Regions from separate parts of the Psychromicrobium ferritrahens genome, predicted to be linked through region 1. Evidence: riboswitches for the same ligand, from Rfam matches in the RefSeq annotation. Region 1 holds a riboswitch; the other holds the start of a gene.
The links. Region 1 has a riboswitch for cyclic di-AMP ahead of ABDK06_RS07305 (aggregation-promoting factor C-terminal-like domain-containing protein). Riboswitches for the same ligand answer to the same signal wherever they lie in the genome.

Region 1 (5,532 bases):
GGAGGGTGGGAGGTCGATCCGGTTCCAGACGTTGAGCTGAGCGGGAGAAATATCCACTGTCCAGCCCGCTAGATGCAGAAAACCCCTGGCCCGCTTACGCGTACCAGGGGTTTTCTCATCGCGGTGACGGTGGGATTTGAACCCACGTTAGGCTCTCACCTAAACAACATTTCGAGTGTTGCACCTTCGGCCGCTCGGACACGTCACCAACCTGAATACTCTACTTCACCGGCGTGCTCTGGCCCAAAACCTGGCTTCGCACCCTGTGCTGTGAACCCATCTCCGTGAAATCTCGTGCCGTGATGACCAGCTCAAAGCGACCCTGGGTGTCACAGCATTTCGCCGGAGCGCTGAGCGGCGAAGAAGTCCTTGAGCAATTGACCGCATTCCGCTTCACGCACCCCTGGAAACACCTCGACCCAGTGATTGAGTCGGCGCTCGCGCAACACCTCGAAAACCGAACCGGAAGCGCCGGCCTTCTCATCCCAGGCCCCGAAGACCACTCGTGGCAGCCTGGCCAGCACGATCGCCCCGGCGCACATCGCACACGGTTCAAGGGTGACCACCAAGGTGCAGTTATCCAGTCGCCAGCTGCCCAGTGCCCAGGCTGCCGCTCGGATGGCGAGCACCTCGGCGTGCGCCGTCGGATCCTGATCGGCTTCCCGCCGGTTGCGGCCTACCCCGATGACATGGCCGGCGCCGTCCAGAACCACTGCGCCAATCGGCACATCGGAGGTCGCCAGGGCTGCCCTGGCCTCGGAGAGGGCCAGGCCCATCCAGGAATCGAAAGCAGCACCGACAGTCACCACTCAATGGTAGCTTTTAGCTATGCGTGTACTGGTCGTTGATCACCCCCTGGTTGCCCATAAACTCACCGTCTTGCGGGATAAGAACACTCCCTCGCCGGTTTTCCGCCTGCTCACCGAGGAATTGGTGACCCTATTGGCCTATGAGGCCACTCGCGACGTCCGGGTTGAAGACGTGAACATCGAGACGCCAGTCACTTCGACCGTGGGCACGGGCTTGGTCAAGCCGACCCCGCTCGTGGTGCCGATTCTGCGCGCCGGCCTCGGCATGCTCGAGGGGATGACCCGGCTACTGCCCACCGCAGAGGTCGGATTCCTCGGTATGGCGCGCAATGAGGAGACTCTTGAGGCGATCACCTATGCCGAACGGCTGCCCGACGACCTCACCGGGCGTCAGGTCTACGTGCTGGATCCGATGCTCGCCACCGGCGGGACTCTGAAAGAAGCCATTAAGTTCCTCTTCGACCGCGGCGCGATGGACATCACCTGCATCTGCCTGCTCGGTGCACCGGAAGGCATCGAGGCCCTCCGCGAGCAGCACGAAGGCGCGAATGTCACCATCGTGCTGGCCTCGGTCGACGAAGGCCTCAATGAAAAGTCTTATATCGTTCCCGGCCTGGGTGATGCGGGTGACCGGCTCTACGGCGTCGTCGGCTGAACCGCTGCCCCCGCACGAATCGAAGGACGCCGGGAACGCCGAGATCTCCACTCTGGCGGCTCCCGGACACGCCCTGCGCTACGGCGGCGCTGAGGACGTCGAAGCCTGCGTCGCACTCTGGCGGGAAGCGATTCTGCGTCGAGACGGAGCCACCGCGGACCCGGCTGGCCTGGAGCTGCAGATCGACCGGCTGCGGGAGAACTTCAGGCTCCCCGGTGGCATTCTGCTGTTAGCCGAGGACTCGGCTGGTCAGAGCGGGTTTGCGCTGCTGATCCCGCAAGCCGATGGCCCCAGTGGCTATCTCTCGCTGCTCGCCGTCGCACCCCGGGCACAAGGCCGGGGGATCGCTCAAAGCCTGCTGTCCAGCTTCACGCAGGCCCGGCGCGCGGCCGGAGATCGTTGGCTCGTGCTGAGGGTTTTGGAGGATAACCGGGCCGCCCAGCAACTCTACCGAAAGCTGGGCTGGTTTCCCTTCGGACCGCTTGAGCCGCACGAAGTCACCGGGAAGCCCTTCCAGTGGTACAAACTTTTGCTTAGCTGAGCGCCCTCCTTCAAAGGACTGAGGGTTGTATATCGGGAGGCGCAGTCGAGAGGGCGTGGGCTAGGCTCTAGGAATGGACCAATTTCAGCCCCCGAGCAACCCTCAGTTGCCCCCACAGCAACCCAATCCGCAGCAACCCAATCCGCAGCAGCCGGGTCAGGCTCCGCAGTACGGCCAGAATCAACCGCCGCAGTTCGGCCAGCCACCAGCGCCGCAGTTCGGCCAAAATCAACCGCCGCAGTACGGTCAGAACCAGCCATCTCAGTACCCGCAGGCCCAGTACGGCCAAGCGCCCTATGGGCAGCAGTTCCAGGCCTACCCGAGCGGCCCCATGGGGTACTCTCAGCTTCCTCCGGTGGAGAAGCCTGCGACCTTGAAGAACGCCGTGATTCTGATGTTCGTCGGAGCAGCGCTGGCTCTTTTAGGCGGCATCTTCTCGCTGTTCCAGATCGATCGAGTGCTCGATTTAGCGCTCTCCCAGGCCAATACTTCTGAACTCAGCGGGAGCAGCTACGAGTCTGCGAAGTCGATAGCTCAAGCGGCTGCTTATGGTACCGCGATCTTCAGCTTGGTGATCAGTACAGCACTGTGGATCTGGATGGCGCTGGTGAACAACGCAGGCAAGTCCTGGGCGCGCGTCGTCGCCACGGTTTTTGCCGGTATCGGAATCATCGGCGGGATCTATTCGCTGATTTCCGGTCTGGTGAGCAAGATGATGTTCTGGGATAACCTGATCTTCGGCATTCTGACGCTGCTGGTCTCGATTGCGGCTTTGGTGCTGATCTGGCTCAAGCCCTCGACCGAGTACTACAAATTCAAGAGCCAGAAGGTTCTCTACTGAAGCTCAGTACCACCCGGTGGCCTGGGAATGTCCCCAGGCGCCGCAGGGTGAACCGTAGCGTTCTTTGATGTAACCCAGTCCCCAGCTGATCTGGGTTTTGTAATTGGTGCGGTAATCGGCGCCCGTGCTCGCCATCTTCTCCGCGGGCAGCGACTGTGCAATGCCATAGGCCAGGCTCGAGGGGTTTTCCGCTGTGGTCTGCCAGCTGGATTCTTTGGTCCACAGTGGCAGTAGGCAACTCATCTGGTCCTGCCCCCAGCCGAAGCCAGCCAGTTTAGCGGCCGCGAAGGTCTGGGCTGCTTGTGGGTCATTGATCTTTTTGATGTCGGCTGCCGTCGCGTCAGCATCGGGCGTGCCGGATGCGAGCTTTGAGCTTGCACTCACCCGGCTGAAAACCACCTCGGCGTCGGAAGCGGCGGAAACGGTCTGCGTGTGTGAATTCTGGGCCGCCGGCACCGGAGCGGAGATGCTCGTGCTCTGCTGAGAGGCACTGACGCCCGCTACCAGAACGCCTGCTACCGCGACTGCTGCGACCTGCTGAACCGGGAGCTTCGGAGTGGCGTCCCAGAGCAGGCTGAGATTGGACTTCTCAGCTGCGCGACGCCGTCCGGCGGCTTTGCCTCGGCGGGATCTCGGGGACCCCTCTTGGGGTGCTGCCACATGGCGTGCACGATGAGTGCGTGACTGATGGGCGCGTTGAGCCACTGGCTTGCCTCTCTTTTGCCTGCGAGGTGAGCTGTCGGATTCGGCTGAGAAAGCCGGCCCTGCGCTGCAGGGCTTCACCCCAAGGCCATCTGAAGATGACCGAAAGTGGTTCCCCCGTCTCTGCCAGAATTGCTGTTATCCGTCCGGAGTGGCAGAGCTCGGCGTCTCTCCGAAAAGGTGCGCGGCTTATGCTGCGCACCTCTCAACGATACCTGAGCCACCTGGATAAGTCACATTTAGGTAACGGAGTGCAGAATCTCTAATTTACTTAGCAAAGGTAATGACTTATGCTAAGTATTGTGAATTCAGCTCAAAAGTCGCCTTCTCTCGCGGTGCAGCTTCGAATGGCCGTGATGCGCACTTCACGGCGGCTGCGCGCCGAAGCGACCAGCGAGAGCGTCACCCCGGGGCAGTTCACCGTGCTGGCGATCTTGAGCGACGGTCGGCAAACTCTCCGGCAGCTCGCTGATCGGGAACATGTGCAGGCGCCCTCAATGACCCGGATGATCAATGCCCTGGAGAGCGGCGGTTTGGTCACCAGACAGTCGGATCCCAGCGACGGCCGCCAGATCCTGGTCGAACTGACTGACGCAGGCCGGGAGGTGCTTCGGGATACCCGGCAGCGCCGTACCGAATGGCTTGAGCGGCGACTGGCCGGGCTGAGTGCCGAGGAACGCAAAGTGCTGCGTGAAGCAGCCGCGATACTGCAGAAAATGAGCGCGAAATAATTGTTTAGTGCACTGAAGGTCTTCAACTACCGGCTCTGGGTCTCCGGGGCACTGGTCTCCAATATTGGCACTTGGATGCAAAGAGTGGCCCAGGACTGGCTAGTTCTGACCATTCTGACGAACCAATCGGGAACCGCGGTGGGGATCGTGACCGGTCTGCAATTCCTTCCCATCTTGCTGCTCGGCCCTTGGGCGGGACTGCTGGGAGACCGTTATTCCAAACGCAAGATCCTCCTGATCACGCAATCCTGCATGGGCTTCTGTGCTTTGATCCTGGGGCTCTTGGTGGTCACCAACACCGTTCAACTCTGGCATGTCTACCTGCTCGCACTGCTGCTCGGCGTGGGAAGCGCCATTGACGCCCCCTCGAGGCAGGCCTTCGTCTCCGAGGTGGTCGAATCGGATGACGTGCCCAACGCGGTGGCGCTCAATGCGACCTCATTCAATTTGGCCAGGTTGGCCGGGCCGGGACTCGCCGGGCTGCTGATCGCTTGGATCGGAACCGGGCCGGCGTTCTTGATCAACGCGGCGAGCTTTGCCGCCGTGATCATTTCCCTTGCCAAGATGCGGGTGACGGAACTGCACCCCGCCGCCCGCACGCCGCGGGGGAAGGGGCAGATCCGGGAGGGACTGCACTATATCCGGCAGCGCCCCGATCTGATGATGATCATGGTGCTGGTGAGCCTGGTGGCAACCCTGACCATGAATTTCCAGATCACCAATGCCATGATGGCCACCTCGGTCTTCGGCCTCGGGCCGGGAGAGTACGGGCTGCTCGGCACCGTGATGGCGGTCGGCACGCTCTCCGCCGCGTTGCTGGCGGCGCGTCGCCAGGGCGTGCGGATGGCCTATGTGGTGGGCGGCGCCCTCGCCACTGGAGTGTTCACCATACTGGCGTCGTTCGCCCCGAATTACTGGGTCTTTGCGATCGCCCTGGTTCCAATCGGCCTTTCCTCGATGACCTTCCTGAATGTCTGTAACACCACCATTCAGCTGACCACCGATCCGGCGATGCGCGGTCGGGTGCTAGCTGTCTATATGGCGGTGATGCAGGGCGGTACGCCGATTGGCGCCCCGCTGGTCGGCTGGATCGGCACGCTCTTCGGCCCGCGCTGGTCACTCATCGTTGGCGGGCTGGCCGCTCTGCTGGCCGGAGCGATAGCGCTCTCCGTGCTCAATAAGCGCAATCACACCACGCTGCGCAGCCAGGTCGGTTCGCTATTGCCCCATCGCGTCAAGGCCTGATTTCCGCA
Region 2 (5,532 bases), on a different contig from region 1:
CAAGTGATTAGGGCATGGTGTAGAAAACAGCGGAGCCCACAGCGGTCACCGAGGTGAGCTGAGTTCCGTCGGAGGGGTTCAAAGCACCGATCTCCATACCGTTTCCAACGTAGATTGCCACATGGGAGCCACCGTTCTGAACGACCAGGTCGCCCGGCTTAGGTGTGGAAGTCTGGACCATCACGCCCCACTGATTAGTGCGCGGGATCGAGATGCCGGCCTGGGCATAAGCCCACTGCACGAAGCCTGAGCAGTCCCAACCGGTCACCGGGCTGGTTCCACCGAAAACATAAGCGTGTCCGATGCCGGAGTAAGCAACTGCGGCGACGCCGGAGAGCTTTCCGGATCCTACGGTAGCTTTATCGGGCGATGCGACCTTGGCGGGAGCGGCGGCCGGCGCCTTGGCCTGGCTCTGCTCAACCTGCTGCGAGGCCGGCTTCACGTCCTGAGCCTGCGCATCCACCTGGGTGAGCTCAAGGCTTGAGGCGGTTGCGGGCTGCTGGAACTTGAGAGTGAGATTCTTGGCTGCTGAAACAACCTGAGCGACGTCGGAAGTCGTCCGACTGGATGCTGCGTCCTGAGCTGCGGTGCCATCGGTGTTCGCGGCCAAAGCCGGGATTCCGAAGCTCGTCACAAGCCCAGTGGCCACGGCAACAACAGCTGCCTGACGACCAAAGCTGCCAGCATTTGAAGAAACCGCTTTTGAAATTTCACTCAGGCGATTGCTACTGACAGTGGCCGCGCGGTGGCGACCGATAGATGCCTTTGAAGACACTTTTAACCTCTCCCAAAGCCTGCGAGGTAAGCTGTCGGATTCGGATGGGAGTCACCCGGCCGCATTGACTCATCAGATTGACCGATGAACTTCTGCGGCTTCACCCCAAGGACTTCATTGAAGAAGCCCGCATGTGGTTCCCCCGTCTCTGCCAGACGAATGTTGCGAACGGATCTCGAGGTAATGGCAGAGTTAGGCTATCTACCCGAGAGCGCCAACTTCCTACAAAATTTGGCGCAAAAACAACGGTACATGAGGTTCGGGGGAATGTCACATTCTGATCACGGAAAAGTTATATTTCGGAAACAGCCGTGACAATCCGGTAATTAATCCACTCCGGAGTCTTGCTCTGACCGGCAGTTTTATTCGCGATCAGGCCCTGAAATCAGCAGTGTAAAGATTGTGAAAATTATTTAGAGCCAGCCCATTGGATCAACTGTTTTGTCATTGACCATCACCTCGAAGTGCACGTGACATCCGGTAGAAGCACCGGTGGTTCCACTCAGCGCCACGAGTTCTCCGCGACTCACCTTCTGCCCCACCTTCACCACGAGAGAACTGTTGTGGTTATAGGACGTCGATAAACCATTTCCATGATCGATCACCACCCGGTTGCCACCGCCTCCGCTGTGCCAACCGGCGAAAGTCACAGTGCCACCAGCAGCTGCGAAAACATCGGTGCCGCAGGCTATCGCGAAGTCCTGTCCGGTATGCAGTTCACCCATCGCCCCGGTCAGCGGATTGACTCGATAGCCGAAAGGTGAGGTGGGCACGAGCTTGGTCAAAGGAGCCGCCAGGCTTCCCTTGGCGGCGGCGGGGGTGACCTTTGCCGCCGAGACGCTCAGCGCCTCATGCAATTTGCTGTCCGGATCCAGGCTCCCGGTCGAGCCTGGGCGGCTGAAGCTCAATTCAGCAGTGGCATCCGCGGAAACCGCTGCGGAACTGCCTGCGCTGCTCTGGGCGGCGGCTGGGGCGAACGTCGCTGCGGTACCGGGCACCAGAACCGCCAAGGAGAGCGACGCCGCAGCGAGCACCAAGCCGCTGCGCTGCGCGATCTTGGGGGATCTGAGTGCCGTGGCTTTGCGAACGTCCGTGCTGAGCGCGGCGCTGCGGCGGCCACGAGTCGGAACGGGCGCCGACGGCATCGGAAGGATCTCGGGGCTCAGCTCGACGCGCTGACGAGCGCGGCGAGCGGCGTCTCGCGGCCTGCTCTGAAGTTCGATTGAGGGCGCTGCGAGGGCTTCTCGAGCAGCACTACGCCTGCCGTGCTGTTGTGGTGCTGAAACGCTCAAAGAGCCAGTTTCCTCTCTTGAATCACTTGCGAGGTTAGCTGTCGGATTCGGATCTAGAGAGCGATCCGGCCTTCGGTCTTTCGTTGCTTACGCTTGCTTTGACCGAAGACTTCACCCCAAGACCGGTTATTCAACCGGCCGGTAATGGTTCCCCCGTCCTTGCCTGAACTGCTTATTCTCCGCAACCAGAGGCAAGGCTCAGTGCTGGTTGGGATAACGCCAAAAGATTACGGCGACGAAACTAAATCATACGTCATCGAGCAGTTTGATAACAATTCGTTATACGGCTCAGTCAATGGAGACAAAGACATGCACGGCGACTTCGGGCGGCAGCTCCAAGGCACCCTCCACACCGGGCACTCGAACCGAGATGTACTCCCCGACCTGCTCGAGTGAAATCCTCGCACCAGGTTTCAGCCCGGCCTCGTCGAGCTGACCGAGCAATTCCGGATCGACCTGGATCCGCTCCGAAAGCCTGCCAATGGTGACCTTGGAATCCGGAGTGTACTTCTCCATCGCAGAGACCATATTCACCACCCCGTCGGTGAACTCCCGCGCCTTGTGCCCGCCGAAGGACTCCAGCCCCGGAATCGGATTGCCATACGGTGAATCCTCCGGATGCCCCAATAGCTCGAACAATTTGGCTTCGACCTGTTCGCTCATCACGTGCTCCCAGCGGCAAGCCTCTTCGTGCACATAGGCCCAGTCCAACTTGATCACGTCGGAGAGCAAGCGCTCGGCGAGCCGATGTTTGCGCATCACGCTGGTGGCTCGTTCACGACCCAGCTCAGTGAGTTCGAGGTGCCGATCACCGGAGACGATGACCAGACCATCTCGCTCCATTCGCGCGATGGTCTGCGATACGGTAGGCCCGGAATGATGCAATCGCTCAGCGATCCTCGCGCGAAGAGGCACAATGAGCTCTTCCTCAAGCTCCAGAATCGCCTTGAGATACATCTCTGTAGTGTCGACTAAATCAGCAGTCACCTGAATAACACCCCTTGCATCGCCGCCATACGCTCAAAACCTATATCTAACTTATCCTGCCTGCTGAGTCGCAGAAAATCCTCAGCGCTCAAGCTGATGGCAGAATAAAGACAGCCACCTGTCCAAGACCGAACCTGCCCCTCACGCTGGGGCATCTTCGAACCTGTGCTTTTTGGGAGATCCACGTGACCGACGCCCCCGCATTCCTCCGCATTCCGGCCGATCTGCTGCCTCAGGACGGCCGCTTCGGTGCCGGTCCGTCAAAAACCCGACCGGCACAGCTGGAAGCTCTGCAAGCCGCCGAACGAACCATTCTGGGCACCTCACACCGTCAGGCCCCGGTGAAGAACCTGGTGGGTGATATCCGCTCCGGACTGGCTGAATTCTTCAAAGCCCCCGAAGGATACGAAGTGGTCCTCGGGGTGGGCGGCTCTACGGCGTTCTGGGACGTCGCGACGTTCGGCCTGGTGGAAAGAAAAGCCCAGCACTTGAGTTTCGGCGAATTCGGCTCCAAGTTCGCAGCGGCCACCGATAAAGCGCCATTCCTCGAGGCCTCCTCGATCATCACCTCGGCCCCAGGCAGCCGCCCCAGCCCGGTGGCGGAGCCCGGCGTCGACGTCTACGCATGGCCACATAATGAGACCTCAACCGGCGTGGCTGCGAGCGTGCAACGCGTCACTGGCGGCGATCAAGGCTCGCTCACCCTGATCGACGCCACCTCAGCGGCTGGCGGGCTCGCCGTGGAGATCGCCGAAAGCGATGTCTACTACTTCGCGCCGCAGAAGAATTTCGCTTCAGACGGCGGGCTCTGGCTCGGGCTATTCTCCCCCGCTGCTCTGGAGCGAGCCGCACGGATCAACGCAAGCGAACGCTGGATCCCCGATTTCCTGAACCTGCAGACCGCAATCGATAACTCCCGGCTGAACCAGACTTACAACACGCCTTCACTTACCACTCTGGTGACTCTCAATGAGCAGGTGCGCTGGCTCAACGGGCAGGGCGGTCTGGACTTCGCGACCGCTCGCACCGCGGACTCCGCGCAACGGATCTACTCATGGGCAGAGGCTTCGGCGGTGGCCAGTCCTTTTGTCAGCGATCCGGCAGACCGTTCGCGGGTGATCGCGACCATTGACTTCGCAGATTCGATCGATGCGACGGCTCTCGCGAAAACCCTGCGCGCCAACGGCGTCGTGGACGTCGAGCCCTACCGGAAACTCGGCAGGAACCAACTCCGGATTGCCACCTTCGTGGCCATCGAGCCGGAGGACGTGACTGCCCTGACTCGGTGCATCGACTATGTGATCGAGAACTCCTGAACCTCAGCTCTTTGAATTAAAGGCTGTGGCCGAGCCGCTGAGAGCGACTCGGCCACAGCCTCGCGAAATATTCAGCTGGCAGCTATTCAGTTAGCGGAACCCTCCGTTTTCGGAGCATCCGTTTCCTGCTGAGCTTCATCAAATTCGGCGTGATCCTCGACAGGCTCGACATCGTCGAATTCGGGGGCAGAGCCCTCAGGAAGAACCGGCTCAGCCTCTGCGGCCTGGACCGCGGAGTCCGCAGGCTGGGGCTTCTCCGCAGCAGCCGCTTCGTCTTCCGGACGGACCCGTTCCGACCAGGGCAGCCATTCCGGGGCGAGCACCGAGTCATCGGTGGGCAGCAAGCCAACTTCACTGACCGTCACGATCTTGGTTCGTGGTGCTCGGGTGACCACGGCGAACCACTGCCAGCCCCGGTAACCATCTTTGGTGCATTCAAAAAGATGCGTCGCCACTCGCTCACCTTCGCTGCGCACGGCAAGGTGAGAGCCGAGCTGATCCGGCTTGGCGATCGAGAGGATTTCCTGCTTCGCCACCTCAACGGCGGCAGCCAGCACAGCGTCCGGTTTAGCTGTGCGCCACACCGGAACCCCGAAACGATGGGCGGCCTTTGCGACCACCTTGGTCTCGGCGGTCTCAGGCATCGAGATCATTGGCGACGGCGCGCAGCACCGCAGCCACCTTAGAGCCGCTGGTTTTATCCGGATACTTGCCCTTTTGCAGGCCGTTGGCGGTGTGCTCGAGCAGCTTGATCAGGTCCTCGACGATCACAGCCATGTCTCCGGCCGGTTTGCGAGCCGCCTTGGCCACCGAGGGCGGTGCATCCAGAATGCGAACGCTTAGCGCCTGGGCACCCTTTTTACCATCGGCTACCCCGAACTCCATCCGGGTGCCGACTTTGATATCGCTCACCCCTGCGGGCAGCGCATTGGCGTGCAGGAAAACCTCCTGCCCGTCGTCAGACGCCAGGAACCCGAAGCCTTTTTCGTTGTCGAACCACTTCACCTTGCCGGTGGGCACGTTACTTACCTCTTCATACTCAATAGTTTGTCCTTAATAGGTTAGCTGCTTTACCCGCTGTTAACGTTAAGCGCATGACACAGACCCAGCCCGAGCCATCAGCGATCTGGTGGCGACTGCTCAACCTAGTAGCCCTCTTGCT

Region 2: another riboswitch for cyclic di-AMP. It lies ahead of ABDK06_RS13395 (M23 family metallopeptidase); the one in region 1 lies ahead of ABDK06_RS07305 (aggregation-promoting factor C-terminal-like domain-containing protein).

Annotation. Positions count from the first base shown of each region.
Region 1 is NZ_JBDLLW010000001.1:1,587,231-1,592,762, reverse strand. It holds tRNA gene ABDK06_RS07330 (tRNA-Ser) at 122-208, opposite strand; gene ABDK06_RS07325 (nucleoside deaminase) at 330-776, opposite strand; gene upp (uracil phosphoribosyltransferase) at 829-1,464, shown strand; gene ABDK06_RS07315 (GNAT family N-acetyltransferase) at 1,436-2,005, shown strand; gene ABDK06_RS07310 (hypothetical protein) at 2,079-2,846, shown strand; gene ABDK06_RS07305 (aggregation-promoting factor C-terminal-like domain-containing protein) at 2,850-3,506, opposite strand; cyclic di-AMP (ydaO/yuaA leader) riboswitch at 3,555-3,695, opposite strand; gene ABDK06_RS07300 (MarR family winged helix-turn-helix transcriptional regulator) at 3,851-4,279, shown strand; gene ABDK06_RS07295 (MFS transporter) at 4,280-5,524, shown strand.
Region 2 is NZ_JBDLLW010000003.1:298,970-304,501, forward strand. It holds gene ABDK06_RS13390 (C40 family peptidase) at 8-634, opposite strand; cyclic di-AMP (ydaO/yuaA leader) riboswitch at 778-952, opposite strand; gene ABDK06_RS13395 (M23 family metallopeptidase) at 1,189-2,067, opposite strand; cyclic di-AMP (ydaO/yuaA leader) riboswitch at 2,075-2,248, opposite strand; gene ABDK06_RS13400 (metal-dependent transcriptional regulator) at 2,356-3,054, opposite strand; gene serC (phosphoserine transaminase) at 3,240-4,370, shown strand; gene ABDK06_RS13410 (DUF3027 domain-containing protein) at 4,457-5,014, opposite strand; gene ABDK06_RS13415 (cold-shock protein) at 5,007-5,390, opposite strand; gene ABDK06_RS13420 (hypothetical protein) at 5,465-5,532, shown strand, end outside.